2 linked regions of the Dyadobacter chenhuakuii genome follow. The protein of the gene in region 1 binds, or shares a complex with, the protein of each later gene. Links are inferred from orthologs where the notes say so. Each region holds a gene or a part of one and is shown on either strand. Other genes may lie near its edges.

Region 1 (2,897 bases):
GGATAGTCCTCCGGATTATTCCCTTATCTCTGAGTGATCATGTCAAAAGTACGTATTACACAAGTAAAAAGCACAATCGATCGTCCCGAAAGACAAAAGCTTACCATTAAGGCCTTAGGTCTTGGTAAGTTGAACAGAACGGTTGAGAAGGAAAATAGCGACGCCATAGCGGGTATGATCCGTAAGGTAAGCCATCTAATTAAAGTAGAGGAAATCTAACATATATTTCAAGTATGAATCTTAGTTCATTAAAACCAGCTGCTGGATCTGTAAAAACAGGAAAGCGTGTTGGACGTGGTCAGGGATCTGGAAAAGGTGGAACAGCTGCACGTGGACATAAAGGAGCACAATCACGTTCTGGATATAGCCGTAAGGTAGGTTTTGAAGGAGGGCAAATGCCTCTTCAAAGACGTCTGCCTAAATTCGGGTTCAACAACATTAACAGAGTTGAATTCAAAGCGCTTAATCTGGACGCAATTCAGGCTCTTGCAGAAAAAACGAATGCTTCTGTAATCACTTTGGATCTTATTCGTGAAAACGGTTTGTGTGCAAAGAAAGACCTTGTGAAGATTTTGAATAGAGGCGAAATTTTAGCGGCTGTCGAAGTTCAGGCAAATGGTTTTTCTGCGGCTGCAATTGAGTCGATTGAAAAGGCAGGAGGCAAAGCGGTTAAACTATAATTTTGCTGTTTGCATTAAGCACAAGTTGTTTATAACAAATAGCTATTGTAAGCCCACGACATGAAACGATTTTTAGAGACTATAAAACACATATTTGCAATTGAAGAGTTGAGAACGCGAATTCTCAACACTCTTTTGTTTATAACGATTTTCCGTTTGGGGTCTTACGTGGCTTTGCCCGGCGTTGAACCGGATCAAATGAATGTTTCCACTCAGGGACTTTTAGGCCTTCTGGATACCTTTTTAGGAGGTGCGTTCAGTAAGGCCTCGATTTTTGCATTGGGTATTATGCCCTATATCTCGGCTTCTATTGCAATTCAGCTTTTGACAATGGCTTTGCCATATTTTCAAAAGATGCAAAAGGAGGGAGAATCTGGTCGTAAAAAGCTGAACCAGATTACCAGAGTGCTAACAATTGTGGTTACATTGGTTCAGGGGACTGCTTATTTGAATACTACTGTTCCTGATGAGGCATTATTGGTTTCACGAAGCCTTTTCTCTATTTCATCTGTATTCGTTTTGACTGCGGGGACAATGTTCTGCATGTGGCTGGGCGAGAGAATTACGGATAAAGGGATCGGTAATGGTATATCTATGCTGATTATGATCGGGATTGTTTCAAGATTTCCAGGCGCGATATACAAAGAGTTTGTATCTCGTGGTAGTGGTGGAATTTTGATCACTGTACTTGAAATTGTTGCGCTTTATTTTGTGATCATGGGTGCCGTAATGCTTACCCAGGCGGTTCGCAGAATACCTATTCAGTATGCAAAGCAAGTCGTTGGTAGCCGTGTAATGGGTGGACAACGTCAGTATTTGCCTTTGAAATTGAATGCAGCTGGTGTAATGCCGATTATTTTTGCACAAGCGTTGATGTTTATTCCTTCATTAGGAGCGTCCTACTTTGCTGAGAAGAGTGATTTTGCTAGTAATGTTGCTACAATTTTTGCAAACTATACGACCTGGCAATACAACTTGCTGTTTGCGTTTTTGATCATTGTATTTACATTCTTCTATACCGCGATATCGGTAAATCCGCAGCAGATTGCTGATGATATGAAGAGGGGTGGTGGATTTATTCCCGGGGTAAAACCTGGTCAGCAGACATCCGAATACATTAGTTCGATACTCGATAGGATTACATTTCCAGGCTCTTTGATGCTTGCTCTTGTTGCGATATTGCCGGCATTTGCGAGTTTGTTAGGAGTTTCGACTGACTTTGCTCACTTCTTTGGAGGAACATCCTTGCTTATTATGGTTGGCGTTGTTTTGGATACGCTTCAACAAATTGAAAGTTATCTTTTGATGCGCAGATACGAAGGATTGATGAAATCTGGTCGTGTAACTGGCAGAACTGAGAGCGTCGCCATCTGATATTGCAATGATTTATTTAAAAACGGAGGAGGAGATTGAGTTAATTAAACAGAGTGCGCAGGTTTTAGGTAAAGCGCATGCTGAGGTTGCATTATGGGTTAAGCCGGGTGTAACAACAAATAAACTCGATGGGGTAGCAGAGGAATATATAAGAGATAATGGTGGCATCCCTTCTTTTAAGGGATTTAATAAGTTTCCAGCGTCACTTTGCATATCGGTTAATGAAGTCGTTGTTCACGGCATACCTGGAAATTATGCATTGAAAGAAGGAGATATCGTTTCGATTGATTGCGGAGTTAAATTAAATGGATTTCATAGTGATAGCGCTTATACTTATCCTGTGGGTGAGGTAAGGCCGGAAGTTATGAAATTGTTGACTGCTACAAAAAAGTCGTTATACAAGGGCATTGAGCAAGCGGTTGACGGACTTAGGATAGGTGATGTAGGTTTTGCAGTGCAAAACTATGTTGAAGAAAGAGGATACACGGTTGTCCGGGAATTAGTAGGGCACGGTGTGGGAAGAGATCTTCACGAAAGTCCGGAAGTGCCTAACTATGGAAAACGAGGCAAAGGTATCAGATTGAAAGAAGGAATGGTTCTTGCGATTGAGCCTATGATTAATTTAGGCGTAAAGACGGTAATGCAAGAGCGGGATGGATGGACAATCAGAACAAGTGACAGAAAATATTCAGCTCATTTTGAGCATACGGTTGTTGTCCGTAAAGGCAAAGCCGAAATTCTGACAACATTCGATTATATAGAAAAAGTGACGGCCAACACCAGCCTTATGGTTGAAGTAATGTAATTAACGCTACGAATGGCAAAACAAGCATCAATCGAACA
Region 2 (5,923 bases), 960 kb from region 1 along the record:
AAGCGGATCAGGAATCAAAAGCCGAACTGGATAAATGGATCGGTCTGGCCGATTTCGATAAGCAGGAAAAAGTGGCGGGCGTTACAGCCATTTACGAAAAGCTGGGCATCCGTGCATTCACGGAACAAAAAATCCAGGAGTATTTTTCCAAAGGGCTTTCCAGCCTGCACGCACTTAAAATTGATGAAGCAAGAAAGCAACCATTGCTGCAATTTGCCGAGCAACTGGTTGAGCGCGAAAAGTAACAGTTATTCAAACATTCAACACCGAACATGTCCATAACCCTCATACTCGTCATTATTACATCCGGAATCAGCTATTATGCATTAAACAATTACAGTTTAATGGACAAACTGATCCTTAATCCTTATAAAGTCACGCAGCGCAACGAATATTACCGTTTCGTAACATCCGGTTTTGTTCATGCGGATTTTGGGCATTTGATCTTTAATATGCTCAGTTTGTGGTTTGTAGGAGAAGGAATTGAAAGGCTTTTTGCTATGCTCTTTGGGCCGAGCGGCACCATTTATTTCCTGTTCCTTTACATTGTCGGCATCATTGTTTCAGACATTCCGACATTCCTGAAACACCGGAATAATTCCAAATACAATTCGCTGGGTGCGTCCGGCGGTGTTTCAGCCGTGCTTTTTGCCGCAATCCTTTATTCGCCTTTGATGCAGGTTTGTTTGTATTTCTTTATCTGTATGCCCGGATTTATCTTTGGATTGCTCTTTTTGGGATATTCATTTTACGAATCCAAGCGCGGAACGAGTTATGTGAACCACAGCGCGCACATGGTCGGCGCGATCTTCGGATTTGTGTTTATGGCCGTAGTTTATCCCAGCGCGGTTCCCGGATTTTTACAGCAGATTTTGAGCTGGCGTTTATTTTAATTCCGCCAGCACGGTTACGCTTCCCACAGTTTTATCTTGCAGATTAACCTTTACTTCCGCATCCAGCGGCAGGTAAATGTCCACGCGTGAGCCAAATTTGATAAAGCCCATTTCCGTGCTCTGCTCCACCTGGTCGCCTTCCTTCACATACCAGCGTATACGACGCGCTGCCGCACCTGCAATCTGGCGGAAAAGGATTTCGATGCCTTCAATGGTCTTGATAACAACGGTTGTGCGCTCGTTATCTGTGCTGGATTTTGGGTGCCACGCAACAAGATATAATCCGGGATGATATTTAAAATACTGGATGACCCCGCTGATCGGGTTCCAGTTGATATGCACATTAAGTGGAGACATGAAAATGCTGATTTGTCTCCTTGGACCTTTAAAATACTCACTCTCAACCACTTCTTCAATTACCACAACTTTTCCATCGCAGGGCGCGACGATTTGTCTGTCACTTTTATACACCACACGCTTTGGAACGCGGAAAAACTGAACTACGAGAAAGAATACGATCACACTGCCAATCAACACCAATCTTGGAATCCAATAACCGTCAGGCAGCAGATAATATATGCCTAAGTTTATCAGTATCAATATAATGGCTGTAATGGCCATGATGGTGTAACCTTCTTTGTGCAGTCTCATGCAGGGTTATGTTTCGTTAATGACTTGCTGTAAAATACAAATATCGTATAAATACTGATTTCCTTTCCATCAAAAGCCCTGCCAATCCATTCAGAAGGGCAGGGCTTTACAATTTATTAATGCTTTATGAATGATTATTCGATCACAACGCAATCTCCGTTCTTCACTTCCTGCTCCACTTTTTTGAATTTCACATCACGCAAAATCCGGCCATCGCGATACTGGACAGATACTTTCTGGTTCCGGTCAGCGATTTTAATGGTGCGAACAGGCTGTGCCTTTGTGGTTGACTCCATATTACGGGCGTACTCGTTCGGGCCGCCGTCCATGTCCAGGTCAAAATCCTCCTCACGGTTGGTATGCAACTCAGGCGCTGGCGCAGGGCGACGCACGGTTTGCTGCACCGCAGTAGCCGGAACCGCCTCTTCCTGAGGAATATCCGCCTTCATCAGGAAGGAGATCATATCAAAGTTAACCTTGCTCAGGAAGCGTTTGAAAAGCTCAACCGACTCAAATTTGTAAATCAACAAAGGATCCTTTTGCTCAAACACCGCATTCTGAACGGATTGTTTCAAATCATCCATCTCACGCAAATGCTCTTTCCACTCCTGGTCGATCAGTGATAGCACAATGGCTTTCTCCATTTCAGTCGTGATTTCCCTTCCCTCGTTTTCGATAGCCTTTTTCAAGCCCACTACAACGCCCGTCTGACGGATTCCGTCGCTGAACGGGATCATAATTTCAGAGATCGTCGCACCGCGTTCTGCGTAAATAGAGCTCAAAACTGGTAATGCTTTCGTTGCTATCGAGGCATTCTTTTCTTGATATTGCTTCTCAGCTGCTTCATAAAGCTTTTGTGAACGGTCCGCAGGCCTCATTGAACCATATTCCGACTCGCCGTAAGGAAGTTCCATTCCTAATGTTGTGATCACAGCCAGTTCAAGTTCTGCATAAGAAGTTGCAGAGCCCACCAACTCGTCACATACATCATATAATGTATTCGCAATGTCAACGGCCAGACGTTCTCCAAACAATGCATTGCGGCGACGTGTATAAATGGCGTCACGCTGATAGTTCATCACGTCATCATATTCCAAAAGACGCTTCCGCATACCAAAGTTGTTTTCCTCAACCTTTTTCTGCGCGCGTTCGATGGATTTGGTAATCATTCCGCTCTGGATCACTTCGCCTTCTTCCAACCCCATCCGGTCCATCACCTTCGCCATCCGGTCGGAACCGAAGAGACGCATGAGGTTATCTTCCAGCGAGACAAAGAATTGAGAAGAACCCGGGTCACCCTGGCGACCGGAACGACCACGCAACTGCCTGTCTACACGACGGCTTTCGTGACGTTCTGTACCAATGATCGCAAGTCCGCCCGCTTTTTTCGATTCCGGTGTAAGCTTAATGTCCGTTCCACGACCAGCCATGTTGGTTGCAATCGTTACAGTTCCCGGCTTACCGGCTTCTGTCACCACTTCCGCTTCACGCTGATGTTGCTTGGCATTCAAAACCTGGTGCTGGATTTTTCTTAATGTAAGCATCCGGCTGATGATCTCAGAGTTTTCAACCGAAGTTGTACCTACTAAGACTGGCCGCCCGGCTTCCACAAGCTCTACAATTTCATCCGTTACCGCATTGTATTTTTCACGAACCGAACGATACACTTTATCTTCATGGTCTTTCCGAACCGCATTAACATTGGTAGGAATCGAAACCACATCCAGTTTGTAGATTTCCCAGAATTCACCTGCTTCCGTTTCCGCCGTTCCGGTCATACCGGCCAGCTTGTGATACATCCGGAAGTAATTTTGAAGGGTAACTGTCGCGTAAGTCTGAGTCGCATCTTCAACGCGCACATTCTCTTTTGCTTCAATCGCCTGGTGCAAACCGTCGGAATAACGACGGCCATCCATGATACGGCCAGTCTGCTCATCGACGATCTTAACCTTTCCGTCCATGATCACGTATTCCACGTCTTTTTCGAAAAGCGTAAATGCTTTCAAAAGCTGGTTAACTGTGTGGATACGTGCTGTTTTTACAGAATAATCGCGGATTAATGCTTCTTTCCTGATAATGCGTTCCTGCTCATTCAATGATGCGTCTTTTTCAATTGCATCCAGATCAACCGCAATGTCGGGCAGAATAAAGAAGTTGGTCTCTTCCGACTCACCTGTCAGGAAGTCAATTCCTTTTTCTGTTAGTTCAATGCTGTTATGACGCTCGTCAATTGTGAAATAAAGCGGTTCATCCGCTTGTGGCATCAGCTTTTGGTTTTCAGCAAGATAAATCGATTCCGATTCCTGCATGAGCGCCTTAATGCCTGATTCACTCAGATATTTAATCAACGGCTTGTATTTCGGCATTCCGCGATGTGCACGGAACAAGGATAATGCTCCTTCTTTTTTATCGCCGGCTGCAATTTTCTTTCTGGCGTCGGTAAGGAAATCCATCGCCAGCTTTTTCTGTGCTTCAACGATCCGCGAAACGCGTGGTTTCAATTCCAGATATTCCTGTTCATCACCTCTTGGCACTGGGCCGCTGATGATCAATGGCGTACGCGCATCATCGATCAAAACGGAGTCAACCTCATCGACCATCGCGAAATGGTGCTTGCGCTGAACGAGTTCTTCGGGCGTACGTGACATGTTGTCACGCAGATAGTCAAAACCGAACTCGTTATTCGTTCCGTAAGTCAATGAGGCTTTATATGCATTTCTGCGGGCAATGGTGTTGGGCTGGTGGCGGTCAATGCAATCGACGCTCATGCCGTGAAATTCAAAAAGAGGTGCATTCCATTCCGCATCACGTTTTGCCAGGTAATCGTTAACGGTTACAATGTGAACGCCGTTTCCTGCCAATGCATTAAGGAATGCGGGAAGCGTTGCAACAAGCGTTTTCCCTTCCCCTGTCGCCATTTCAGAGATTTTCCCCTGGTGCAAAACCACACCACCGATCAGCTGCACATCATAATGCAGCATGTTCCATTTAATAGGCTGTCCAATTACATCCCAGGTTGTATTCCAGTAAGCTTTGTCACCTTCAATGGTAACGTGTGACTTTTTGGTTGCCACTTCCCTGTCGAAGAAAGAAGCCGTCACTTCCAGCTTTTCATTTTCCTTGAAGCGGCGCGCCGTTTCTTTTACAATGGCAAAGGCCTTTGGCAAAATATCCAGAAGGATCTTTTCAAGTTCTTTATTCCGATCCAGATCAAGCGCATCAATTTTCTTGAAAATCGCTTCTTTGCTATCGACATTAGGCTCATCAGCAGCTTGTTGTCTTAAAGCAGCAATCTGATCATCAATGGATTTCAGGTTGTCGGCAATATGTTGTTTCAGACCTTCGGATTTTGCCCGCAGGTCATCATTGGTTAAAGAAGCCAGGAGTGCGTATTCGGCATTGACTTTATCAACGTAGGGAGTCAATTCTTTTAAATCCCGTTCTGATTTTGTGCCGAACAGCTTTGAAAATATTTTAAACATGATTTTAGTATATGTTTTTAACCGATCATTTACAGAAAAATAATTGAGCCTGCCCGTTAATCGTGCCAGATTGTCAGCAAAGCTATCATTTTCAAACTCAAAGGTAATTCATTGCAAATAGTATTGTATATGAATCAGAAGAATCCTAATGTAACTCTAATGTTTTTTTACCGTTTGCTCAAACCAATAAGGCACCCATACTCAGGCAAGAGAACCGTTTGTACCAATTATTTTCAACTACTATGTAATACACAGTACCTTTGAATCATCAAAGAAAAAATAAACAACCACAGCCATGAACAACAACAGATTATTTCGCAATACAAGCAGCAAAATCATAGGTGGTGTAGCATCCGGAATCGCGGACTATTTGGATATAGATGTAACGATCGTCCGTGTACTTTTCGTTTTGGGCGTTTTCATTCCGGTAACATTTCCTATCATCCTGTTTTACATTATCCTTTGGATCGTGATGCCGGACGGCGCTAAAAGGCCCAAAACGCACGAAGAACATCGGATTTATTTTTAAAATATCAAAGGTTCCATCAGTAAGACTTGGTAATTGCAAACCACCGGAAAACAAATTCCGGTGGTTTGTTGTTTTATGATTAATTGCTATTTTTACCAATGGTATGCAGGCATACTATTCTCCAATGCCTGTGTTACGCTCCAAACTAAAATCAGACATATATGAATGCATACATAGTTGCCGGTTACCGTAGCGCCGTCGGAAAAGCTTCCCGGGGAGGCTTCCGTTTTACCCGTCCCGACGACCTGGGAGCAACTGTCATTAAATATCTGCTTGGAAAAATCCCTAACCTCGATCCTGCCCGCGTAGACGATGTGATTGTTGGCAATGCGGTGCCAGAAGCGGAGCAGGGCATGCAAATGGGTCGT

What was found.
Region 2: the proteins of secY (region 1) and secA are in contact, whole or in part, in a crystal structure (PDB 3DIN), measured with the Thermotoga maritima proteins. The link is inferred for Dyadobacter chenhuakuii from one-to-one orthologs. Residues at the interface, in WP_004081795.1 of Thermotoga maritima: Glu108, Gly109, Glu110, Glu111, Ala236, Glu237, Arg238, Arg239, Ile240, Thr241, Ile242, Gln243, Tyr244, Ala245, Arg246, Arg247, Val248, Thr249, Gly250, Arg251, Arg252, Val253, Tyr254, Gly256, Ala257, Ser258, Thr259, Tyr260, Leu261, Pro262; in WP_004082002.1 of Thermotoga maritima: Glu261, Ala262, Arg263, Lys300, Ala301, Arg302, Thr303, Ile304, Ile305, Leu323, Tyr324, Asp325, Pro326, Val329, Ser330, Tyr333, Ile336, Lys340, Phe345, Val349, Glu363, Phe364, Tyr374, Ser375, Gly376, Gly377, Glu393, Ile395, Thr482, Ser483.

Annotation. Positions count from the first base shown.
Region 1 is NZ_CP098805.1:3,706,805-3,709,701, reverse strand. It holds secY (preprotein translocase subunit SecY), read left to right. Parts: upstream 1-740; coding sequence 741-2,054; downstream 2,055-2,897. Other genes in the region: infA (translation initiation factor IF-1), read left to right, coding at 2,872-2,897; map (type I methionyl aminopeptidase), read left to right, coding at 2,062-2,859; rplO (50S ribosomal protein L15), read left to right, coding at 234-680; rpmD (50S ribosomal protein L30), read left to right, coding at 40-219; rpsE (30S ribosomal protein S5), read left to right, coding at 1-6. UniProt on the Escherichia coli protein: The central subunit of the protein translocation channel SecYEG. Consists of two halves formed by TMs 1-5 and 6-10.
Region 2 is NZ_CP098805.1:4,669,769-4,675,691, reverse strand. Bases 1,479-5,409 are described here. They hold secA (preprotein translocase subunit SecA), read right to left. Parts: upstream 5,027-5,409; coding sequence 1,679-5,026; downstream 1,479-1,678. Other genes in these bases: NFI80_RS19420 (PspC domain-containing protein), read left to right, coding at 5,322-5,409; NFI80_RS19430 (phosphatidylserine decarboxylase family protein), read right to left, coding at 1,479-1,544. Outside these bases: NFI80_RS19440 (polyprenyl synthetase family protein), read left to right, coding at 1-245; NFI80_RS19435 (rhomboid family intramembrane serine protease), read left to right, coding at 273-893; more of NFI80_RS19430, read right to left, coding at 885-1,478; more of NFI80_RS19420, read left to right, coding at 5,410-5,555; NFI80_RS19415 (acetyl-CoA C-acyltransferase), read left to right, coding at 5,717-5,923. UniProt on the Escherichia coli protein: Required for protein export, interacts with the SecYEG preprotein conducting channel.